Regions from separate parts of the Dyella aluminiiresistens genome, predicted to be linked through region 1. Evidence: predicted binding sites of a transcription regulator. Region 1 holds the regulator's gene; each other region holds the start of a gene.
What was found. The regulator HrcA, encoded in region 1, represses chaperone genes, less so after heat shock. The targets are predictions, from matches to a motif close to TTNGCACTCNNNNNNNNNGAGTGCNAA.
Positions count from the first base shown of each region.

Region 2: a site for HrcA is predicted at 4,394-4,420, ahead of rpoH (RNA polymerase sigma factor RpoH). Genes of this name have one in related genera too.
Region 3: a site for HrcA is predicted at 1,534-1,560, ahead of groES (co-chaperone GroES). Genes of this name have one in related genera too.

Region 1 is NZ_CP132911.1:1,595,412-1,603,095, reverse strand. It holds gene RA164_RS07000 (sodium:calcium antiporter) at 1-654, opposite strand, end outside; yybP-ykoY riboswitch at 751-894, opposite strand; gene dapB (4-hydroxy-tetrahydrodipicolinate reductase) at 989-1,786, opposite strand; gene dnaJ (molecular chaperone DnaJ) at 1,873-2,991, opposite strand; gene dnaK (molecular chaperone DnaK) at 3,118-5,085, opposite strand; gene grpE (nucleotide exchange factor GrpE) at 5,153-5,686, opposite strand; gene hrcA (heat-inducible transcriptional repressor HrcA) at 5,768-6,829, opposite strand; gene recN (DNA repair protein RecN) at 6,973-7,684, shown strand, end outside.
Region 2 is NZ_CP132911.1:3,389,877-3,397,560, reverse strand. It holds gene ung (uracil-DNA glycosylase) at 1-495, shown strand, start outside; gene RA164_RS15150 (Fe2+-dependent dioxygenase) at 517-1,191, opposite strand; gene RA164_RS15145 (ABC transporter permease) at 1,334-2,563, opposite strand; gene RA164_RS15140 (ABC transporter permease) at 2,589-3,911, opposite strand; gene rpoH (RNA polymerase sigma factor RpoH) at 4,450-5,307, shown strand; gene RA164_RS15130 (primosomal protein N') at 5,400-7,574, opposite strand.
Region 3 is NZ_CP132911.1:548,357-556,040, forward strand. It holds gene RA164_RS02210 (protein-disulfide reductase DsbD family protein) at 1-11, opposite strand, end outside; gene RA164_RS02215 (DMT family transporter) at 85-990, opposite strand; gene cutA (divalent-cation tolerance protein CutA) at 1,088-1,408, opposite strand; gene groES (co-chaperone GroES) at 1,616-1,909, shown strand; gene groL (chaperonin GroEL) at 2,009-3,655, shown strand; gene RA164_RS02235 (GTP-binding protein) at 3,766-4,317, opposite strand; gene RA164_RS02240 (hypothetical protein) at 4,310-5,278, opposite strand; gene RA164_RS02245 (roadblock/LC7 domain-containing protein) at 5,350-5,709, opposite strand; gene RA164_RS02250 (roadblock/LC7 domain-containing protein) at 5,797-6,162, opposite strand; gene RA164_RS02255 (LTA synthase family protein) at 6,786-7,684, opposite strand, start outside.

The DNA of each region.
Region 1 (7,684 bases):
CAGGGCCAGGCCGATCGCATCGAGCTGCGCCACGAACACCCGCGAGGCCAGCGCGATCACGGCAAGCGCCAGCGAAGCCTGCAGCATTACCCGAGCCATGCCGGGGTCGTGTGCATGCGGCTGGAACTTCAGTGGCTCCAGCAGCTCATCTTCCGGCGCCGTATCACCGGCCCGGATTTCACCCCATACGTAACCGGCATAAGCCGCCAGGAACAACACGCCCAGCCACGGCTTGAAGGCAAACACGACAAGGCCCAGCCCGCACTTGACGATGAAAATGCCCAGGAACCAGGCCTGGTCGCGGGCCAGCCGCGCATGATCCACCCGTACCCGGCGGTCGTTGCGCCCGAGACGGCGTCGATTCAACCACAGCGCCCCCCCAACCACGGCGTAAGCCAGCGTGGCCAGCACCAACGGACCACCCAGTGCCGCACCCACACCGATGTCACGTGCCTTCGCCGTGCCGCCAAATACCACGGCGACAAACGTGACCGCACTTTCAGGCAGTGCGGTACCGAACGCAGCCAGTACCGTGCCCGTGGCGGTGGCACCGAGACCGAGCTTGTGGCCCAGCCACTCCACGGCATTGACGAAATACTCGCAGGCGACATAGATCGCCCCGGCCGAAAGCAGGAAATAAAAGGCAGTGAGCATGCGTCCAATCCAGGCCGGGCGAGCGAATTACCCATGGCGCGACGATGCGGCTCGCCCGGCCATGGGGTGAGCACATCGCGGCCAAAGGTCTCGCCGGGTACGTCGCCGGACCGAAAGTCCTGCCGACGACCATCCGCACCATGGAGTGAACACTCCAAGTCTGTTGACGCGGATTCCCCGATACCGACAGGCACATTCGACTGCCGGCAGCGAGGATGGCTACTCCCCAATGACAAGTATCCGGATGGTATCGACCGGTCCGGGCAGGGACAAGCAACTATCCCGGTGGATCACCGCATTCGTGCAGCGCGGACCATGCCGGCGACGACGCGACTCAGCGGCCGGAACGCTCGGCCAGCATCGCGTCCAGGTCGTAGTGGCCCGCTGCCTTGCCAGCCACCCAGTGTGCCGCCTCAAGCGCCCCGCGGGCGAAAATCGAGCGATCAGTGGCTCGGTGCCCCAGTTCCACCCGCTCGCCGTGACCGATAAGCAGTGCCTGATGCTCGCCCACAATGTCGCCGCCGCGCACCACGGCAAAACCGATGGATCCTTCGCGACGTGGCCCGGTACGCCCTTCGCGGCTGTATACCGCGTCACGAGCCAGCCCGGAACCGCGTGCCGCCGCCGCCGCATGGCCCAATGCCAGCGCCGTGCCTGACGGCGCATCTTCCTTGCGGCCATGGTGTGCCTCGATGATTTCGAGGTCCCAGTCGCGCAGCGCGGCCGCCGCCTCGCGCAGCAGGCGGGTCAGTACGGCGATGCCAAGGCTGAAATTCGCGGCACGGAGCAGCGGCATACGCGTTGCGGCATCGACCAGGCGAGCCTCGAGCGCGGCATCGAACCCGGTCGTGCCGGTGACCAGCGCCACGCCACGCGGCAGACAGTAATCGAGCACGGCGGAAAGACCGGCCGGGCCGCTGAAGTCCACTACGACATCCGGCGCCGGTACATCCTGCCAGTCATGCGCATAGCGCAACGATGTGCCGGACAATGCCTGACCATCATGCACTGAACCCGCAGAAACCACGGCGTGGACCAGTTCGAAGCGGGCATCAGCCTGCAGGCAGGCCAGCAGTTCTTTTCCCATGCGCCCGGAGGCACCGTTGATGGCAATGCGCAGCGGGGCGGTCATGGCATGTCCCTAAGTCGAAAGTGGCAGGTTAACGCGACGAAGCATGCCGCAGACGGGCCCGAATCCGGACGCCCTTGTCTGTGCACTCAGGCGGTGACCCGCGACCAGAATTCCTTCACGCCATCGACCCAGGTCTTGGCGCGCGGCATGTGCTTCTCGGCCTTGCCGTCGGCGAAGGTGGCTTCCAGTTGCTCGAACAATTCGCGCTGCTGCTTGGTCAGGTGCACTGGCGTTTCCACCACCACCCGGCAGATCAGGTCGCCGGTACGGCCACTGCGCACCGACTTGACGCCACGGCCGCGCAGACGGAACTGCTGCCCGGTCTGGGTTTCCGCCGGAATGTTGATCGGCACCTCGCCCTCCAGGGTCGGCACCGGCAATTCGACACCCAGCGCGGCCTGCGAAAAACGGATCGGCACCTCGCAGTAAAGATCGTTGCCGTCACGCTGGAAGATCTCGTGTTCGCGTACGTGGACTTCCACGTACAGGTCGCCGGACGGTGCCCCGGACGGGCCGGCCTCACCCTGCCCGCTCAGGCGGATGCGGTCGCCATTGTCCACGCCAGCAGGAATCTGTACCGACAAGGTGCGACGCTCGTCCAGGCGGCCCTCGCCATGGCACGGCTTGCAGGGGTTCTCCACCACCTGACCGCTACCGCCACAATGAGGGCAGGCCTGCTGGATCGAAAAGATGCCGTTCTGCATGCGCACGCGACCGTGGCCCTTGCAGGTCGTGCAGGTGGTCGTCTTGCCGTCGGCCGAGCCGCTGCCGTTGCAGTGATGGCAATTGACCTGGGTGGGAATCTCGATGGTCTTTTCGATGCCGAACACGGCCTCCTCGAGATCCAACTCCATGATGTAGCGCAGATCGGAGCCACGCCGCGGACGTCCCCGGCCACCACCGAAAATGTCGCCGAAGATGTCGCCGAAGATGTCGCCCATGTCACCGAAACCACCAGGGCGACCACCGCCCATGCCGCCTTCGAAGGCGGCGTGACCGTACTGGTCGTACATGCCGCGCTTCTGCGCGTCGGACAGCACTTCGTAGGCTTCCTTGGCCTCCTTGAATTTCTCCTGTGCGTGCGGGTCGTCCGGGCAGCGGTCCGGGTGGTACTTCATCGCCAGCCGACGGAAGGACTTCTTCAGCTCGACCTCGGTGACGGTACGTTCGACACCCAGGACCTCGTAGTAATCACGCTTGCTCATCATGCACCCACAACATCACACACTCCCCCTAACCTGCTCCGGACCAGGCCCGGTCAGCAAACAGCCCACGCCGGCTAGCGGCTCCGGCGCGGGCTGCGTCATATCGGCTACGCCGACGGTCGACGATTACTTCTTGTCGTCCTTGACCTCGGTGAACTCGGCATCCACCACGTCATCAGCCGCGGCAGACGGGTCTTCACCCGGAGCCGGCGGCGGCGTCGCACCACCCTGAGCCGCAGCGTACAACGCCTGCGCCACCTGCTCGAGCTTCTCGACCTTCGACTCGATCGCGGCCTTGTCGTCGCCGTCCTTCACCTTCTCCAGGTCGGACAGTGCACCTTCGATGGCGCTGAGCTGGTCGGCCGGCACCTTGCCGCCGTGTTCCTTCAACGCACTGCGGGTGGCGTGCACCAGCTGATCGGCCTTGTTGCGGGCACCGACGAGCTCGTGGAACTTCTTGTCCTCTTCCTTGTTCGCCTCGGCGTCCGCGACCATGCGCTGGATTTCCTCGTCGGACAGGCCCGAGCCGGCCTTGATCTCGATCTTCTGTTCCTTGCCGGTCTTCTTGTCCTTGGCCGACACATGCAGGATGCCGTTGGCGTCGATATCGAAGGTGACCTCGATCTGCGGCATGCCGCGCGGCGCCGCTTCGATACCCTGCAGGTCGAACTTGCCCAGCGACTTGTTGGCGTTGGCGCGTTCGCGCTCACCCTGCAGCACGTGCACGGTCACCGCGGTCTGGTTGTCGTCGGCGGTGGAGAAGATCTGCGAAGCCTTGGTCGGCACCGTGGTGTTCTTCTCGATCAGCTTGGTCATCACGCCGCCCATGGTCTCGATGCCCAGCGACAGCGGGGTCACGTCGAGCAGCAGCACGTCCTTGACCGAACCACCCAGCACGCCGCCCTGGATCGCCGCGCCGACGGCCACGGCCTCGTCCGGGTTGACGTCCTTGCGCGGCTCCTTGCCGAAAAAGTCCTTCACCGATTCCTGCACCTTGGGCATGCGGGTCTGACCACCAACCAGGATCACCTCGTCGATGTCGGAAACGCGCAGGCCGGCGTCGTTGAGTGCGGTGCGGCACGGCTCGATGGTGCGCTTGACCAGGTCCTCGACCAGCGCTTCCAGCTTGGCACGGGTGAGCTTGATGTTGAGGTGCTTCGGACCGGAGGCGTCGGCCGTCACGTACGGCAGGTTCACTTCGGTCTGGTGGCTCGACGACAGCTCGATCTTGGCGCGCTCGGCGGCGTCCTTCAGACGCTGCAGTGCCAGCGGATCCTTGCGCAGGTCGATGCCCTGGTCCTTCTGGAACTCTTCGACCAGGTAGTCGATCACGCGCTTGTCGAAGTCTTCGCCGCCGAGGAAGGTGTCGCCATTGGTGGCCAGCACTTCGAACTGCTTCTCGCCGTCGACCTCGGCGATCTCGATGATCGACACGTCGAAGGTGCCGCCGCCCAGGTCATACACCGCGATCTTGCGATCACCACCCTTCTTGTCCAGGCCGTAGGCCAGTGCCGCCGCCGTCGGCTCGTTGATGATGCGCTTGACTTCCAGGCCGGCGATGCGGCCGGCGTCCTTGGTCGCCTGGCGCTGGCTGTCGTTGAAGTAGGCAGGCACCGTGATCACGGCCTCGGTGACCGGCTCGCCGAGATAGTCCTCGGCGGTCTTCTTCATCTTCATCAGCACCTTGGCCGAGATTTCCTGCGGCGCCATCTTCTTGCCGTCGCTGGTCTCGACCCAGGCGTCGCCATTGTCGTGGGCCACGATGCCGTAAGGCACGATGTCGAGGTCTTTCTGCACTTCGGCGTCGGTGAACTTGCGGCCGATCAGGCGCTTCACCGCGTAGAAGGTGTTCTTCGGATTGGTCACGCCCTGACGCTTGGCCGGCGCGCCCACCAGCACTTCGCCATCCTTGCTGAAGGCCACGATCGACGGCGTGGTGCGATCACCTTCCGCGTTCTCGATGACCTTGGTGGTGCTGCCGTCCATGACCGCGACGCAGGAGTTGGTCGTACCCAGATCGATACCGATGATCTTGCCCATGTGATGTGCTCCAGATGCTTGGTGCGGCCCCCGCGGCCGCGATGTTTTCCAGATGGGGGTCGTGCCCCCCGATTCAATGCCGCGCAACCATGTCGCTGCGCGCGCGACCGCTCCCTCGCGGTCAGTCCTTCGCCACGGCGACCAGCGCCGGGCGCAGCAGGCGCTCGTTCAACACGTAGCCCTTCTGCAGCACGTTGACCACGGTGCCGGGTGCAGCGTCCTGCGCATCGACCATGCTTACCGCATGATGGCGCTCCGGATCGAGCATCTGGCCCCTAGGGTCGACCTGGGTCAGACCGTTGTTCTCGCCCACCTTGAGCAGCGACTTCAGGGTTAGGCTGAGGCCCTCACGCATCGAGGTCACATCGCCGCCTTCCACGGCCAGGCCGCTTTCCAGCCCATCGAATACCGGCAGCAGTTCGTTCAGCAGCTTCTCGTTGGCGAAGCGGCGCGCCTGCTCCAGGTCGCGATGCAGGCGGCGGCGCTGGTTCTCCAGCTCGGCCTTCTCGCGCAGCACGGTTTCGCGCAATTCCGCGTTGCTGGCTTCAAGCTCGGCCACGCGTGCCTTCAGTGCTTCCAGATCAGCGTTCATGGCCTCGTCCGCCGCGTTTCCTTCGGGCGTCGCGTTCGACGCCTGCGGGTCAGTGTTGTGCATGAATGACTCCAAACCTCATCCGTGGCCGGCACCACGTGCCGACCGTCCAAAAACTGCGGGGAACCCCGCCTCCCGAGCCTCTTATGAGGCCGTCGCGGCGCGATTCAAGGCGTCGCTGAGCAAGCCGGCCGTCGCCTGCACCACCGGAATCACCCGCTCGTAGGCCATCCGGGTGGGACCGATCACACCCACGGCGCCCAGCACCTTGCCCTGGGCGCCATAGCTGGCCGTGACGACACTGCAGCCGTCCAGCGCGGAAAACCCCGATTCCTCGCCGATGAACAGGCGTACGCCCGGCGCCCGCGCGCAGACTTCCATCAATTGCAGCAGTTCGTTCTTTTTCTGGAACGCCTCGAACAGGTCGCGCAGGCGCTCGAGGTCGGCCAGTTCGGCATACCCCATCAGGTTGGTCTGTCCGCTGACCAGCACGTCGTCATTCTGTGCATCGGGTGCGAACGATGCTGCGGCCAGTTCCATCGCGCTGGACAGCAACCGGTTCAGTTCGCTGCCCGCCTCGCGCAGTTCGCGCAACAGGTGGGCGCGGATATCGTCCACGCGCAGGCCGACGAAATGAGCGTTGATGTAATTGGCCGCCTGTTCCAGTTCGCGGCCATCCAGTGGCTTGGCCAGCTGCACGATACGGTTCTGCACCTGGTTGTCCGAGAACACCAGGATGACCAGCACCCGTGCGTCGGGCAGCGGCACGAAATCGATATGTCGCAAGGGGAAGTCGGCCTGCCGCGGCACCGTCACCACCCCCGCGAAGTGGGTCATCGCCGACAACAGTGCCGACGCATTGCCCAGCAGGTCCCGCGTGGTGGCCGGCTGCGGCGGCAGTTCGCGGCGCAGGCGGGCCATTTCCTCGTGCGGCAGCGGTTGCAGCTCGATCAGGCTGTCGACGAACAGGCGCAGGCCGCGCGGTGTCGGCACCCGGCCGGCCGAGGTGTGCGGCGAGGCCACCAGCCCGGCATCCTCGAGGTCGGACATGATGTTGCGGATCGTCGCCGGACTGACCTCGAGCCCGGACGAACGCGACAGCGTGCGCGACCCGACCGGCTCGCCATCGACCAGATACTGTGCGATCAGCGTACGCAGCAGGCGGCGGGCACGGGCATCGAGGTCGTGATGGGTGGGAAATGGCATGCGCTGTGGCAATCCGTGAGACACAAAAGAAATAAGGTCTACGCGGCCAGCATGCAAGCGCCGGCCGATCGCACTGGCGATTGTAGCGACATGCATGCCGCTACAATCGCCCGACAACCCTCCGGACTGAACCCAGCCCATCTATGCTCATCTCGCTCTACGTCCGCCATTTTGCCGTCGTCGAAGCCGCCGAGATCGGTTTCGGCCCCGGATTGACCGTCGTCAGCGGGGAGACCGGCGCCGGCAAATCGCTGCTGGTCGATGCCCTGCTGCTGCTCGCCGGTGCCCGTGCCGACAGCGGCATGGTGCGGACGGGCAGCGATCGCGCCGAGATGGCTGCGGAGTTCGACCTGAGCAACCTGCCCGAAGCCCGCACCTGGCTGGAACGGGAGGAACTGGACGAGGACGGCAGCTGCCAATTGCGGCGCGTGATACGTGCCGAAGGCAGCTCGCGCGCGTGGATCAACGGCCGACCGGTCAACGCCGGACAACTGGGCGAACTCGCGACCCTGCTGGTGGAAATCCATGGCCAGCACGAACACCAGGCACTGCTCTCCCGCAGCCACCAGATGACGCTGCTCGATGCCTACGCAGGCAACGAGGCGCAGGTCGAGTCGGTACGCACGCTGGCCACCGAGTGGCGCGAGCTGGGGCAGAAGATCCGTCGCCTCAGCGGCGGCGATGACCGCGAACAGCGGCTGGACCTGCTGCGCCACGAACTGGCTGAACTGGAACGCTGGGCCCTCCCGGCCGGCGAACTGGCCGAACTGGAAACCAGCCACAAACGCCTGGCCAATGCCGGGCGCCTGGCCGAAGGCGCCTCGGGCGTGGTCGAACTGCTGGATGGCGACAGTG
Region 2 (7,684 bases), 1.8 Mb from region 1:
CAGGCGCATGGCCTGTGCTTTTCGGTGCGTCCCGGGGTACCGTCGCCGCCGTCGCTGGTGAACATCTTCAAGGAGATCCAGCGCGACCTGGGTACTGCGCCGCCCGACCATGGCTGCCTGACGCCCTGGGCCGATCGCGGCGTGCTGCTGCTCAACTCGGTGCTCAGCGTGGAGCGGGGGCAAGCCGCTTCGCACCAGGGCAAGGGTTGGGAGGGCTTCACCGATGCGGCGATCGACGCGCTCAACCGTGAGCGCGAGGGCATCGTGTTCATGCTGTGGGGCAGCTATGCGCAGCGCAAGGGGCAGCTGATCGACCGCAACCGGCACTGCGTGCTGAAATCGGTACATCCGTCGCCGCTGTCGGCCCACCGCGGATTCATCGGCTGCGGGCACTTCTCGGCGGCCAACCAGTATCTCGAGGCGGAAGGCCGCGAGCCGATCGACTGGTCGTTGCCGTCGCGGGCTGCGCTGGCCGACGAGGCCGGCAGCGCCTGAGCCGGATCTGCCGGAACCGCGTCAGGTTTCCGCCCACATGCGCATCAGGTTCGCGTGGGACTTGCTGACGGCGTCGAAGGTCGGGCTCTTGCCCTCGCGAGTAAAGACCTGGTGCTTCGCATTGGCCAGGTCCCAGAGGATTTCGCGCTTGGCGGGGTCGCGTACCTGACTCTGTACCCAGATGATGGCCGCGTTGCGTGCGCCGTGGGTGACCGGTTTGACGTGATGCAGTGTATTTGCCGGATAGGCAATGGCCGAACCCGCTTCCAGCTTGAACTCGTAGCCCAGCCCGTTGCTCAGCACGGTCAGTTCGCCGCCCGAATAGGACTTGGGATCAGACAGGAAGATGGTGATGGCGATATCCGTGCGGACCGCGTTTTCCATCGGACCCATCACCGCGGCATCGACGTGCGGTCCATAGTGCATGCCGCTGGCGTAACGGTTGAACAGTACCTGGGTCAGGTTCGAGGGCAGGGTGGCTGCCTGCAGCATTGCATTACGCATGAATGCCTCGCGCACCATGGTGGCCAGCCGCGTGTGGTCGGCGGAGCTGAAGTCGAGCTGCTGGTTGCGCTTGACCTCGCGGGCCGACCAACCGGCGGTGGTCGAGCCGTCCACGAAACTGGCACGCTCAAGTTCGCCGCCGATGGTGGCCAGCTCCTGGGCGCTAAGGACGTTGGGTACACAGATGATCAAGCCGCTCTCCCCTTGCTGGGCCAGCCCATGATGGGCGCAATACGTTTTCCCATTGTAGGGTGGTGGGCATCAGGCGGGGAGATGCGGCCTTAGATCGCATCAGCCCCATGCTTGCGAGTGTGGCCACCACGTCGGCGGCCGGTCACTGTCCTCTGATGGCCTCCAGCGGCGGCACGCGCGAGGCGCGTCGTGCCGGAAAGAACACAGCCATCTGGCCAAGCGCTTCCAGTGCGAGTGCGCCGATGGGCAGGTACCACAGCGGAAGGCGGGGCAATTCGTAGTGCTTCATCAGCTGCAGGTTCAGCGTGACCGCGAGTGCCATGCCCAGCACCACGCCGGTCGTCACGATCAGGAAGTTCTCGGTCTGGAAATAGCGGAGTATGTCCTTGCGTGTCGCGCCGACGGCACGACGGATGCCGATGCTGCGCCGTCGCTGCTGTACCCAGAAGTTGGCCAGCCCGGCGATCCCCAGCGCCGTGACGAACAGCAGGCCGAGGGCGGACGCGACAAACAGGCCGATCATGGTGGTGTCGCGTTGAAAGTAGGCGGCGCGAATCTGGGTGAACGTCCGCACATACTTGGGATCGAGGATGCGGGTGGGATCTGTCTTGAACAGTGCTTTCGTTGCAGCTTGCAGGATGCGTTCCCGATCCGTGGGCGCACTTCGCAGCACATAGGTATCGCGGTTGCTGTTGGGCAATTGCGAGGTGATCAGGCTCAGGTGATTCTGGCCGGGGCCGCGCAGTCGGGGGCGCAACAAGTCGGCGACGATGCCGATCACCTGAAGGGCGTTGGGGCCCCTGCCCATGTAAAGCATCTTGCCCACGGCGTCCTGGCCGGGATACAGCCTGTCGGCCAGTGCACGGCTGATGATCACGACGTGAGGATGATCATTGTCCTTCGAGACGAATTCGTCGGATCGGAAATCCCTGCCTGCGGTCAGATGCAGGCCCAGTGTGTCGATCAGGTGGGGTGTGCCGTCGTAAAAGCTGGATATCTGGCAGCTCTTGCTGTGCAGGGACAGCTGCGGGGTGGTGCAGACCAGGCCGAACCCGTCCTGCCTGTTCAGGGGCAGCGCATAGCTCACCGCCGCCACCGACCTGACTCCGGGAATCGCGCGCAGCGCCGCCAGGTCGGTCTGGTGCTGGGCAACGGCATTAACGGCATTATCGTCCGTGCCGGTGCCATGGCTGCGGATGACGGACAGCTCGTTTTCCGCGATGCCGGTCGGTATCGACACCTGCTGGATGCGTCTGGCGATCATGAAGGCCACGTTGCAGACAATGGCGCAGGTAAGGGCAACCTGCAGTGTCAACAGGGCGGCTGTAAGCGCGTGGTGCCTGAGGCTGGAGATGATCGGACGCAATTCCATGATTGTCCTGTGCTGTGCGAGCTGACTAGTGGCTGTTCTTCAATTGCAGTGCGGGTGCTACGGAACAGGCTCGCCACGCAGGCAACAAGCCGGCCAGCACACTGGCGACAACGGCAAGCACCAGGGTCAGAAGCAGCATCGATAGATCCATTCGTGCGATGTGGGCGTAGTCGTCGGGGCGATGCCGCACGCTCCACAGGCCCAGTTCTGCGATCAACACGCCCAGCATGCCGCCGCCCAGGCCGATGAGCGCCGATTCGATGCCGAACTGCACGAAAATGTCACGCTTTCTGGCACCCAGTGCGCGGCGTACGCTGATTTCGCCACTGCGACGCAGGAACTTGGCCAACAGCAGCGCCACGATATTGACCATGCAGACGAACAAGAAGCTCAACGCCAGCCATAGCTGCAGGCGGACGTCGTCAGGAACCAGATTTTCGTGCGCTAGCCAGCCCATCAGACTGTAGAGCTTCGCATTGCTGGCCGGTCGCTGGAAGCGGCCCAGCGACCGTTGCTGTTCGGAATAGTTGCGCAGGAACCGCCTGTACGCGGCGACCTGTGCCGGGGTGTCCAGTTGTACCCAGAACTGCAGCCAGGTCGCGGTCGGGCTGTGCATGTAGTCGTCGCTAGGGCTGACGACCCAGGTGTCCATGTTGCCGTTGATGTCCAGGTCCAGGTCGGCAGCGGTGGACAGCGGCAGGAAGAACTGGTCGCCCTTGCTGTAGTGGTCGGACGAGACGTCGGCATAGAACATCGGCGAAGGCTGCCAGTCCGCGGTCACGCCGATCACCCGGAAATCCTTGTCGCCCAGTTGCACCATCTTGCCGATGGCGTCATGGCTGCCGAACAGCTTCTGTGCCAGCGAGTCCGCCAGCACAACCACATGCGCGCTCGACGCGTCGTCGTTCGATGTCCAGCCGGTACCGTGTTCGAACGGCACACCGAACATGTCGAAGAAGTCCTTCGTGGTGTAACGGCCGTCTGCATAGAACGGGCGGACCTTCGCGCCGTCATCTGCGGAACGTACCAGCAGATGGCCGCCCGCCATCGCTGCCTGCCGCGTGGCGCGATGCGCCTGGAGCAAGGCCATGGCATCCGGCCATGTAAGGTTCGCGGAGACATCACGGCCTGTCGCGATACTCGTGAATTTGAGCGGCAAGGGGTCGAGATGCGGGGTATACAGATGCGCGCTGCGACCGGGCATGGGGTCGTCCGTCATGACATGCAGCACGGTCAGCATCGTCATGGTGGCGCCGATGCCCAGACTGATCGCCAGCACCATCAAAGCAGTAAGGATCGGCGTGCGCTTGACGCTGTTGAGCGCCAAGTCCAGATAGTACCCAATCATCAAACCCCCTCGGTCGGCTGCCTGGAACTCCTCTGCGCACCCGTGGCCAGCAGTGATTCCAGTCACTGACCGATTCGACCCGGTGCGCAGCCCCGATGCCTGGAGTTTGGCATGTTCTGCCAAGGTCCAGTCAATCGGGACCTGTCCGCGAAGTCCGCCGAGGGCTTGGTGTGGCGCGCGACAATGGTGAAACCGGAAAAATCTGTTGGCGCTTTCCATTAGTTGGCCGGATCAGCGCTTCGCTTTGCGCCCAGCGGCGTAGCGGGCATTTCCCGGATCAGTGCGGGGGAGTGCACGCGTTCCTCGACACGCATCTGCCCGTGGCCGTTACCCGTAAAACATGTGTCTGAGGGCATGTCGCGAGAGCTTGCGTTTGGAGTTCGTCAGCCATTGCTCCATTGCGCCGACGGACATCTCGACATGCAGATACATTTCGTGTACTATTTGGTTTATTAAATGGGTGGCGGGAACTTTCGCGACCTTTAGCACTCGAAGTACCAGAGTGCTAAGCTGACCCCTCATTCAGGAGGTTCCGTACATGTCTCAAGCCCTGATGACCGCCAATTTCCCGATCCCCAGCGTGGTCGGGAGCCTGGACGCCTATATCTCGGCCGTGCACCGGATTCCGGTGCTCAGCCAGGAAGAAGAGCAGTCGCTCTCGCGCACCTACCAGGAACAGGACGACCTGGCTTCAGCCAAGAAGCTGGTGATGTCGCACCTGCGTTTCGTGGTGCACGTCGCGCGTGGTTATGCGGGCTACGGCCTGCAGCTGGCGGATCTGATCCAGGAAGGCAACATCGGCCTGATGAAGGCGGTGAAGCGTTTCGATCCGGACCAGGGTGTCCGGCTGGTGAGCTTTGCCGTGCACTGGATCCGTGCCGAGATGCACGAGTTCATCCTGCGCAACTGGCGCATCGTCAAGGTGGCCACCACCAAGGCGCAGCGCAAGCTGTTCTTCAATCTGCGCAAGAGCAAGAAGCGCCTGGGCTGGATGAATGCCGAGGAAGTGCGCGTGGTGGCCAGGGACCTGGGCGTGCCGGAAGCCACGGTGCGCGAGATGGAATCGCGCCTGTCCGGCCGCGATATCGGATTCGAGGCGCCGGCTGATGCCGACGACGACGCCAAGCCGGCTCCGGAAGCGTTCCTGATCGACGAAGGTGCCGATCCCTACGACAACGTGGCCGATGCCGACCAGGCGGACAACCAGATGGAGACGCTTTCGGCTGCGCTGCAGAATCTGGATGACCGCTCGCGTGACATCATCCAGCGCCGTTGGCTGAATGAGGACAAGGCGACGCTGCAGGATCTGGCCGATGAGTATGGTGTGTCGGCGGAGCGCATCCGTCAGGTCGAAGCCAATGCGATGAAGAAGATGCGCGGGCTGTTCGCCGCCTGAGCCGTTTCTTCTGCAGCAGACGTTCCATCGACGGCCCGCATGCGGGCCGTCTCCGTTTTTGATGGCCGTTGTGGCGAGACGGCACCCCCGCTTCAGTAAAGATCGATCGGATCCACATCCAGCGACCAGCGCACCTTGCGCGAGGCGGGGCATTGCGCGAGCGCGATCATCCAGGGGCGTGCCGTGGCGTGCAGGGCCTGTCGGCTCTGCGATTCCAGCAAAAGCTGGCCACGGTGCCGGCCGGCTCGCAATGGCATCGGCGCGGGCATGGGGCCGGCCAGTTGCAGGCCGTGGCTCGTCGGAAGTATCGCGACCGCCTCGGCCAGGAAGCTGTCGACGGCGGCACGTTGCATGGCCTCGGCACGCAGCAGGATCTGGTGGCCGTACGGCGGTAACTGGGCTAGCTGCCGCTCGGTCAGCAGCTCGCGGGCGGCGGTGGCGTAACCCTGGGCGAGCAGTTGGCGCAGCAGCGGGTGATCGGGGTGGTGGGTCTGCAACAGCACCCGGCCGGGTTTCGACGCCCGTCCCGCGCGACCGGCCACCTGCACGACGGTCTGCGCCAGGCGTTCGCTTGCACGGAAATCGAGGCTGTGCAGGCCTTCGTCCACGCCGACAATGGCGACCAGGGTCAGGTTGGGCAGGTCGTGGCCCTTGGCCAGCATCTGCGTGCCGACCAGGATGGTCGGCCTGGCTGTGTCGCGCAGGTTCTGCAGCAGTTGTTCGAAGCTGTCGCGGCGGCGCGTCGTTTCCCGGTCGATGCGCAGGACCGGTACGTCGGGAAAGCGTGCGACGAGTGCCTCCTCCAGTCGCTCGGTGCCCTGACCCTGGGGTTTCAGTTCGCCGGCGCTACAGGCGGGGCAGTGCTCTGGCAAAGGCATCCGCTTATCGCAGTGGTGGCAGATCAGGCTGCGTCGTCCGGCGTGTACGGTCATCGGATGTTCGCAGCGCGGGCACTCGGCGTGCCAGCCGCAGGCATGGCAGAGCAGCACCGGCGCATAGCCCCGGCGGTTGCGGAACACCAGCACCTGCTCGCCGCGCGCCACGGTCTCGGCGACGGCCGCGAGCAGGGTCGGCGAAAGCCCGTGTTCCAGCCGTTGTGCGCGCATGTCGACGATCTGTACCTGCGGTGGTCGCGTGGCACCGGGACGGGCACGCAGATGCAGTGCGCGATAGCGGCCGGCGTCGGCGTTGGCCAGCGACTCCAGCGATGGCGTGCCCGATCCCAGGACTACCGGTATGCCCAATGCCCGTGCACGCACAATGGCCAGGTCCCGTGCGTGGTAGCGGAAGCCGTCCTGTTGCTTGTAGGCGCTGTCGTGTTCTTCATCCACCACGATCAGCCCGGCCTGCGGCAGGGGGGTGAATATCGCCGAACGGGTGCCGAGGATGACCCTCGCTTCGCCCTGGCCGGCACGCAACCAGGCGCGCGCGCGGTCGCCTTCGGAGAGATTGGAATGCAGCACTTCGACCGGGACGCCAAGCCGTTCGCGCAGGCGGCGGACGGTTTGCGGCGCCAGCCCGATCTCCGGCACCAGCAGCAGGGCCTGCCGACCCTGTGCCAGGGCCTTGGCGATCAGGCTCAGGTAGACCTCGGTCTTGCCGCTGCCGGTGACCCCGTCCAGCAGGAACGGCTGGAAGCGACCGAAGGCGGATGCGACCTTGTCGACCGCGGTCTGTTGCTCGCTGCTGAGGGGCGGCCCCGGTGCGGTCGGCGTGGCAGTCGTGACGTGCTGCGCAATGCGCTCGATCAGGCCACTCTCTGCCAGACGACGGGCGGCAGCTCGCCAGCCGGGCAACTGGTCGGTCAAGGTCTCGGCTGCCAGTGGCCCGGTTGCCAGTGCGTTCAACAAGGCCAGACTGCCGCCGCGACGACTGCCGGCATCGATGGCGCTGCGTCCGGCCAGGGTCAGCTGCCATGCCTCGTGGTGGATGGCGGGCAGTGGCTTGTCTTCGCGCAGCGCCAGCGGCAGCGCATTGGCGTAGGCTTCGCCAGGCGCGGCCAGCCAATACTCGGCGGCCCAGGCCAGGCTTTGCATCAGTTCGCTGTCCAGCAATCGCTCGTCGTCGAGGATCCGCAGTGCGGGCTTCAGACGCGCATGGCCGACACTGGAGCCGGAGGCCACTTCGACGATCACCCCGACCATGCGGCTGCGGCCGAATGGCACCAGTACACGGCAGCCGACAGCCGCCTGCCCGTTGGCGGGCGGCAGATAGTCGAACAGGGTGGGCAGGGGGACCGGCAGGGCGACGCGGAGTACGGCTGGCATGCAAACCTCGGAAGGGCTCAGTGTAGCGTGCCGCTGCACGGCGCTGTCAGCATGCAACCAGCTCACTCGGCGGGCGCTTGCCGCCGATAGCTCGTGACGAATTCATGAAA
Region 3 (7,684 bases), 1.0 Mb from region 1:
ATCCGGCGCATTGCGACTCCAGCATGTTCTTGGGATAAGACCTGGATTATCGCCCAGCTTCGGCCCGATACCAGAATCCGGGCATCAGGTTTCCTCTCCCAGCAGCCTGCGCCGACCAGCGCCGAAGCGCAGCATGCCTGTGGCCAGGGCCACGCCGAGCAGGATGATCGCGCAGCCGCCGGCCATGACACTGGTGACCTTCTCGCCCAGGAAGATTGCTCCCCACAGCACGCCGAACACCGGAATCAGATACAGCACGACCATCGCGCGGTTCGAGCCGACGCGCGCCAGCAGGCGGTAGAACAGCACATAGGCCAGCGACGTGCAGGCGGCCGCCAGCAGGAAAAGCGCGGCCCATGCGCCGGGTGTTGGCATCCGCGCCGGCCAGAACCAGAGCGTCGCTGGCAGCAGCAGGATGGCTGCAGCGAACTGGCTGCCGGTCGCCACGGTCAGCGGCGACACGACCTGCAGGTGGCGATGGCTGTAGTGGGTGCCGAAGGTGTAGCAGACATTCGCCCCCACACAGGCGGCCATGGCCCAGCCGGTCGACGCGCCGCCGTGGCCGAAACCTAGTGTGCCGCCGATCAGCCAGACCACACCGGCCAGGCCGATCAACAGCCCGCAGGTTCGCGGTGCATCGAGCTTCTCGCCCAGCCACAGCCAGCCGGAAGCGGCCACCAGCAGGGGCGCGATCGTGTCGAAAATGGCGGACAGCCCGGCGGGCAGGCTTTGCGCGGCATAGGAGAACAGCACGAACGGCAGCGCGGAATTGGCGATACCCACCAGGGTCACTGCCCGCCAATGCGCGCGCAACTCCGCGCGGCGGCTGCGGGAGGCCAGCAGTGGCAGCGAATAGGCGGCGGCGACGATGGCGCGCATGCCCGCCAGCGCCACCCCGCCGAACTGGTTGGCGCCCATGCGCATGAACAGGAACGAGCCGCCCCACAGGGCACCAAGCAGCAACAACGCGGCAAGGTCGGACTTTTTCATGGCGTGGCTCGGGTATCCGGGGTGGATACCTTAAGGTGGGGTGCTGACAGAACCTGTCAGCAGTCTTGCTATCGGTAGGGCGTGTTGGCCGCAGCGCTCAGTCGACCGCCTGCCGGGCCCAGTCCAGGTAGGCGGCATGGCCACGCTCCACCGGCACCGCGATCAATTCCGGCACCTCGTAGGGGTGCAGCTCCAGCAGCCGGTTCCTGAGTGCCTCGAAGCGGCCGCCGGTGGTCTTGATCAGCAGCAGTTCCTCGGTGTCGGTGACCACCTCGCCCTGCCAGGCATAGGTGGACGACACCCCCGGAATGCGGTTGACGCAGGCGGCCAGCCGTTCGTCGACCAGCGCCGTTGCGAGCGCCAGGGCGCTGGTGGCGTCAGGGCAGGTGCAGTAGCAGAGTAGGACCGGTTCGGACATGGCGGCGTGGCGACGGGGCGGCGCACAAGATTAACGCTCCGGCCCTTGAAATGCCGTCCGCGCGCTCCATGTCCGTGTCAGGTCGATGGATCGGCCCCTTGCAGGGGCGTTTTGCATCATTACAATTGGCACTCGCTTCGGTGGAGTGCTAACAGCACGGTCCGAACCTCAACTTTTCCTCAACCTACTCATCAAGCTGGAGTCGTCATGAGCAAACTGCGTCCGCTGCACGATCGCGTCATCGTCAAGCGCCTGGAAGAGGAGCGCGTCTCCGCCGGCGGTATCGTCATCCCCGACAGCGCCACCGAAAAGCCGACCCGCGGCAAGGTCATCGCCGCCGGTACCGGCCGCATCATGGAGGACGGCAAGGTTCGTCCGATGTCGCTGAAGGAAGGCGACGTGGTGCTGTTCGGCAAGTACGCCGGCCAGGAAATCAAGATCGACGGCGAAGAGCTGGTCTTCCTGAAGGAAGACGACATCGTGGCCGTGATCGAAGGCTGATCGGGTTGAGCGCGTAGACCGCGCTCGCCAGTCGCCGGGCTCGCTTTCGAGACCAGCAACCCCTTTCCTTTATTTCGAAATTTTTGAGGCAGAAATTTTATGGCAGCCAAAGAAGTACGCTTCGGCGAAGACGCCCGCTCGCGCATCCTCAAGGGTGTGAACACCCTGGCCAACGCGGTCAAGGTCACGCTCGGCCCGAAGGGCCGCAACGTCGTGCTCCAGAAGAGCTTCGGCGCTCCGACGATCACCAAGGACGGCGTCTCCGTCGCCAAGGAAATCGAGCTGGCCGACGCCTACGAGAACATGGGCGCGCAGATCGTCAAGGAAGCCGCCTCCAAGACCTCCGACAACGCCGGTGACGGCACCACCACCGCCACCGTGCTGGCGCAGGCGTTCATCCGCGAAGGCCTGAAGGCCGTGGCCGCCGGCATCAACCCGATGGACCTGAAGCGCGGCATCGACAAGGCGGTGACCGCCGCCGTCGGCGAGCTGAAGAGCCTGTCCAAGCCGACCGCCGACGACAAGGCGATCGCCCAGGTCGGTACCATCTCGGCCAACTCCGACAGCGCCATCGGCGACATCATCGCCACCGCGATGAAGAAGGTCGGCAAGGAAGGCGTGATCACCGTCGAGGAAGGTTCGGGTCTGGACAACGAGCTGGACGTGGTCGAGGGCATGCAGTTCGACCGCGGCTACCTGTCGCCGTACTTCATCAACAACCAGCAGAGCCAGCAGGTCGAGCTGGATGACCCGTTCATCCTGCTGCACGACAAGAAGGTCTCGAACGTTCGCGAACTGCTGCCGATCCTCGAGGGCGTGGCCAAGGCCGGCAAGCCGCTGCTGATCGTCGCCGAGGAAGTGGAAGGCGAGGCGCTGGCGACCCTGGTGGTCAACACCATCCGTGGCATCGTGAAGGTTGCCGCCGTGAAGGCGCCGGGCTTCGGTGACCGTCGCAAGGCGATGCTGGAAGACATGGCGATCCTGACCAACGGCCAGGTGATCTCCGAGGAAGTGGGCCTGTCGCTCGAGAAGGCGACCATCGCCGATCTCGGCCGCGCCAAGAAGGTCGTGGTCACCAAGGAAAACTCGACCATCATCGATGGCGCCGGTGAAGCCGACAAGATCCAGGCCCGCATCGCGCAGATCAAGGCGCAGATCGAGGAGACCTCCTCCGACTACGACCGCGAGAAGCTGCAGGAGCGCGTGGCCAAGCTGGCCGGCGGCGTGGCTGTCATCAAGGTCGGTGCTGCCACCGAAGTCGAGATGAAGGAAAAGAAGGCGCGCGTCGAAGACGCCCTGCACGCGACCCGTGCGGCGGTCGAGGAAGGTGTGGTGCCGGGCGGTGGCGTTGCGCTGCTGCGTGCGCAGAAGGCCATCGAGAACCTGAAGGGCGACAACGAGGACCAGAACCTCGGCATCGCCATCACCCGTCGCGCCTTGGAAGCGCCGCTGCGCGAGATCGTCAGCAACGCCGGTGGCGAGCCGTCGGTGGTCGTCAACCAGGTCAAGGAAGGCAAGGGCAACTACGGCTACAACGCCGCCAACGGCGAGTTCGGCGACATGATCGAGTTCGGCATCCTGGACCCGACCAAGGTCACCCGTTCGGCCCTGCAGTACGCCTCTTCGGTTGCCGGTCTGGCGATCACCACCGAGGCGATGGTGGCCGAGCTGCCGAAGAAGGAAGAGCACAACCACGGTGCCCCGGGCGCCGGTGGCATGGGCGGCATGGGCGGCATGGATTTCTGATCCATCCGGTCCCGTCGTTCCAGAAGGAAACCCCGCTTCGGCGGGGTTTCTTTTTGGGGCGGTGTCGATGTGATTGGCGTCAACGGATACGCGGAGTGTCCATGGCTGTCTCAGGCGCTGGCGATCTGGCTGCCGACGAAGCGGCTCGACAAAAGGATCTTGACGAGAAAGTCGACCTGTTCGGGTTCACGAGCATCCACCTTCACGACCGGCAGGCGAAAGCCCTTCGTGATGAGATCGTTGCGGAATGCGTCAAGCCTGAAGCTTGGTACCAGATCGCTCCTCGTGACGCCTACCGCGAAGCTGGCGTGCGGAGCCAGCTTGGAAAACTCCTCCAGCATCAGTGCGGCGTAGGTCAGTTTCTGGGGTGAACACGCATTGACCAGAACGATGATGCCCATGGCGCCGTGGCAGACCATGGGCCACATGAAGTCGAGGTACTTCTGGCCGGGAACGCCATAAATGTGCAGCAATTCGCCGTCGTCCAGTTCGACCGTGCTGTAGTCCAGCGCCACCGTCGTGGTGAGCTTGCCATCGATCTGTTCGCTGCTCATCGGCATCTCGGTGCTCACCGGAGGGACGTCGGAGATGGACCGGATGGCGGTGGTTTTGCCAGCCCCAACATGACCAACGAAAACGAGTTTGTTCTGGTAATTATCCATGCTGCCGTCCGAATAACTTGAGTCCGAAGCGTTTTGCCACATTCATGAACGAGTGCGTCAGCGTTGCCTTGCCGGCCAGCGAGTGCACGTTGTGCCGGGATGGCGTCGTGACGGTGAGGCCACTCAGATGGGCTACCTGGATAAGTCGAGTGGCATCGGCCGGATCGATGCCGGTGGTCCGTGCCAGGCTGTCTGCGGTGGATCCGGAATACATCAGTTGCGCAATGGCTGGAAGCCATTGTGGCGGGCAATAGTGTGCGTCTAGCTCGGGCCATGCCGACAGCTGCACTGGGCGTGCATCGTCCCCTTTAGGCAGCGCGAATGTTTCGTGCGTGACGATACGCCACCAAAGCGATTCGATCGTCACCGTGTTGTACGCCTGTTCTGTCAGGCGGGTGTTGCAAGCCCTGGTATCGAGCGCCTTGGATGTCCAGTCATCGGCCATCGAGTGCGTGACGATGTCTTCCATGGCGGCTGGATCGGACAGTAGTACCAGGCCGGCACCCTGATCCACGATGAAAGAAGTGGTGCCGCGTGCAAAGGTCATGATGCCGTTGGCCAAGCGACTGCGGTCCAGAGCCTGCAGCAAGGGAGGAAGGAGCTTGCGTGCCTTTGTGCCCGACACGCTCACGATCGCGATCAACTGCTTGAGCGCGGTGGCGATATCCCTGACGGTCGCATTGAGCGGGAGCGACATCGACGAGGCCGGCCCGATACTGGTGACCCGGTTGAAAGTCAGTAAGGGCAATTTTGTGGACAACGCCGAACTGGCGGCGGAGCGGCCGTCGACGGAAGTCGTGTCGGCCACCAGGATGTCCGCAGGGGACGTGCCCCATGGCATCACGCTGACATCGAGCCGTTCGGCGGCGAGCAGGTTGCATGCGACCTTCAGCCGAGTGGCAGGCAGAATGTCCAGCCCGGCGATTGCGATGGCGGCCTTTGTGGTCATGTGGCGTGTCATGCGATGAGATCCGGAAACGCGTGGCCGCCTGGGCGGCCACGCGTTGATCGAAATTTCCGGATTGCGCCCGATCAGCTGAAATCCAGCGAGGATTCGTAGGCCTTCAGTTCATGGCGGGCCATGGCGAGGTTGGACTTGGCGCGATCCAGCACGACGTACAGGAACAGCTGCTCGTTGCTCTGCAGGGGGCGCAGCAGGTGATACTGCTTGCCGAGCGTAATGAGGATGTCTTCGATGGTGTCGTCCAGGTTCAGTTGAGAAGCGACACGGCGCTTTGCGCGCATCACTTCGGTGTTGCCGGCGGCGGCGACTTCCAGGTCGACGGAGCCGCCACCTGCGGTGGCGAGTGCCATGCCGCTGTCCGTGTCGACCAATGCCGCACCGACGAAGCCGGCGATGTCCGAAAGCTGCTCAAGATTGAATTTCGTCATGTTCTTTCCCGTTGATTGTCGATTTTGAAGGTCATAGCCACGGTTGCCGCCTATTGCGACAGTGCCGGAGCCGGTGTTTGTGGAGTGTCAGGCAGCTCTGGGAATCAGTGCGCTGACCCGCTGGGCGCAGTTGCGCGCAGCAAAAAGCAGGGACGCCAGGGCGGCGCGGGAATCGTCCATGGCGGCCAAAGTCATGGGGGTTGGACCGTTGATGCGAATAAGCACCATGTTTCCACCCGGGGTGCAGACGGTGGCGTACTCAGCCGAACGCATGCCGAGCTCGCGTGCCATGGTCTCGCCCAGGGTCAGGAATGAGTTGGTCATGGCGGCCAGTCGTCTGGGATCGGCGATGTTCGATGCCGTCCAGTTGCACACAGCCCTGCCATCCGCGGTGGACAAAAGAATCAGTGCGATGCCTGGCACTTGGTTCGACATGTCCTGGAATTCATGCATCACCTGATCTGCGTCGGGCAGCGATGCAGCATGTGACCGTGTGTGCATGGAGCTCCTGATTTTATGTGTGGTTGCCTGTTGCAATGCATTGCTCCTGGGCGGGGCTGTTCCTGGCTGGCAACATGGGTGTCGGGCGCATATCGATGCAACCAATACAGCCGCTTGGCGGTTGCGATGCTCTCGGTGGCGCGTAAACAAGAGCGACAAAGCGCTATTGCTTACCTGGGCTTCGGTGATGGCGCGCCTTCATTTAATGTGATGCGCATCACGAAAATGTGGGGCTAGACTAATGGGCGACGGGCCCGCTTTTCATAGGAGCCTTCTTAATTTGTAGTCCGGCGAGCCGTGCTGTAAGCGGTACGCCTACAGCAGATTTGAAAAAGACCTAGGCCCGTTTCGGGAGGCCGTGGGTGTGATCGCATACGTCGGCGCGGCGATCGATAAGGGGGCGACGCGTTGGTGCTGTCACGGTCCGGTACGTGCCGGGCGGTAACGGTAGTTATTGCGACCGCACTTCCTGGCGGGACTCATGTCCCAGGACGATGCCGATGTCCAGCACCCCGGCTGCGTTGCAACCAGGATGTGCGCAATCGGTGGGCGGCTTGCCAGTGGCCGGTGTGCCCTCAACGCAAAGGCGCTGCCGTGGCGGGGGCCGCGGCAGGAGTTGTCGCCGATGGCGTGGCCGGCAGTTGCAGCACGGCGTCGATCAGCCTGTCCAGCTTGCCTTTCATGCGCAGCAGCGCGGCGCTGGACATTTCGTTGTCGAGTTTTTGTTGCGCGGGCGTCTCGTGAATCGGCGGGGCGCCGGGCGCGCGGGTGAGCATGGCCAGCTGCGACACCAGCCGGGTCAGGGCGAAGTAGCCGTCGTTGTGGATGCCGGCGGCATCGAGCAGCATGCCGGGGAGCATCCAGGCGGCCACATCCTCGTGCACGGCCTTGCCGGGATGTCCCGGGTCGACCAACAGCCAGGTGCCCGGCTCGGCGAGCATGTTGCCGCCGTCGACGAAGCCGTCGGTCCGGTAGACGCCGGTCAGTGCAGGCAGGTGGTCGCCGTAGAACAGCAACAGGGTGGGGCGCTTGCGCCTGGCCACCATCGCGGCGAGGCGCCCCAGCTGCTGGTCCGCGTGCTGCATGTGATACAGGTAATTCTGAAGTTCGAGCTTGTCCCTGCCCTCGATGCCGGCAGGCACGGCAATGCGGTCGCGTGCAGCGGTGTCGGCGGGCGTGATGTCGTAGGGGCCGTGGGCTTCGATGCTGATGGCGAACAGGAACTGTGGCGGCCCGCTGTCCTTGAGCTGGCGCATGATCTGGTCGGTCATCGCGCTGTCGGCCATGTACTTGCCGTCGTTCGCTGCGTCGGCGGGGAAGTCGTTGCGCGAGATGAAGCGCTCGAATCCCAGGGCCTTGAACGCCACGTTGCGGTTCCAGAACGTGGGGTCGTTACCGTGGATCGCCACGGTCTGGTAGCCGTGAGCCCGCAGTGTGCGGACGATGCTGGGGACGACTTTCTGGTTGAGCTGCA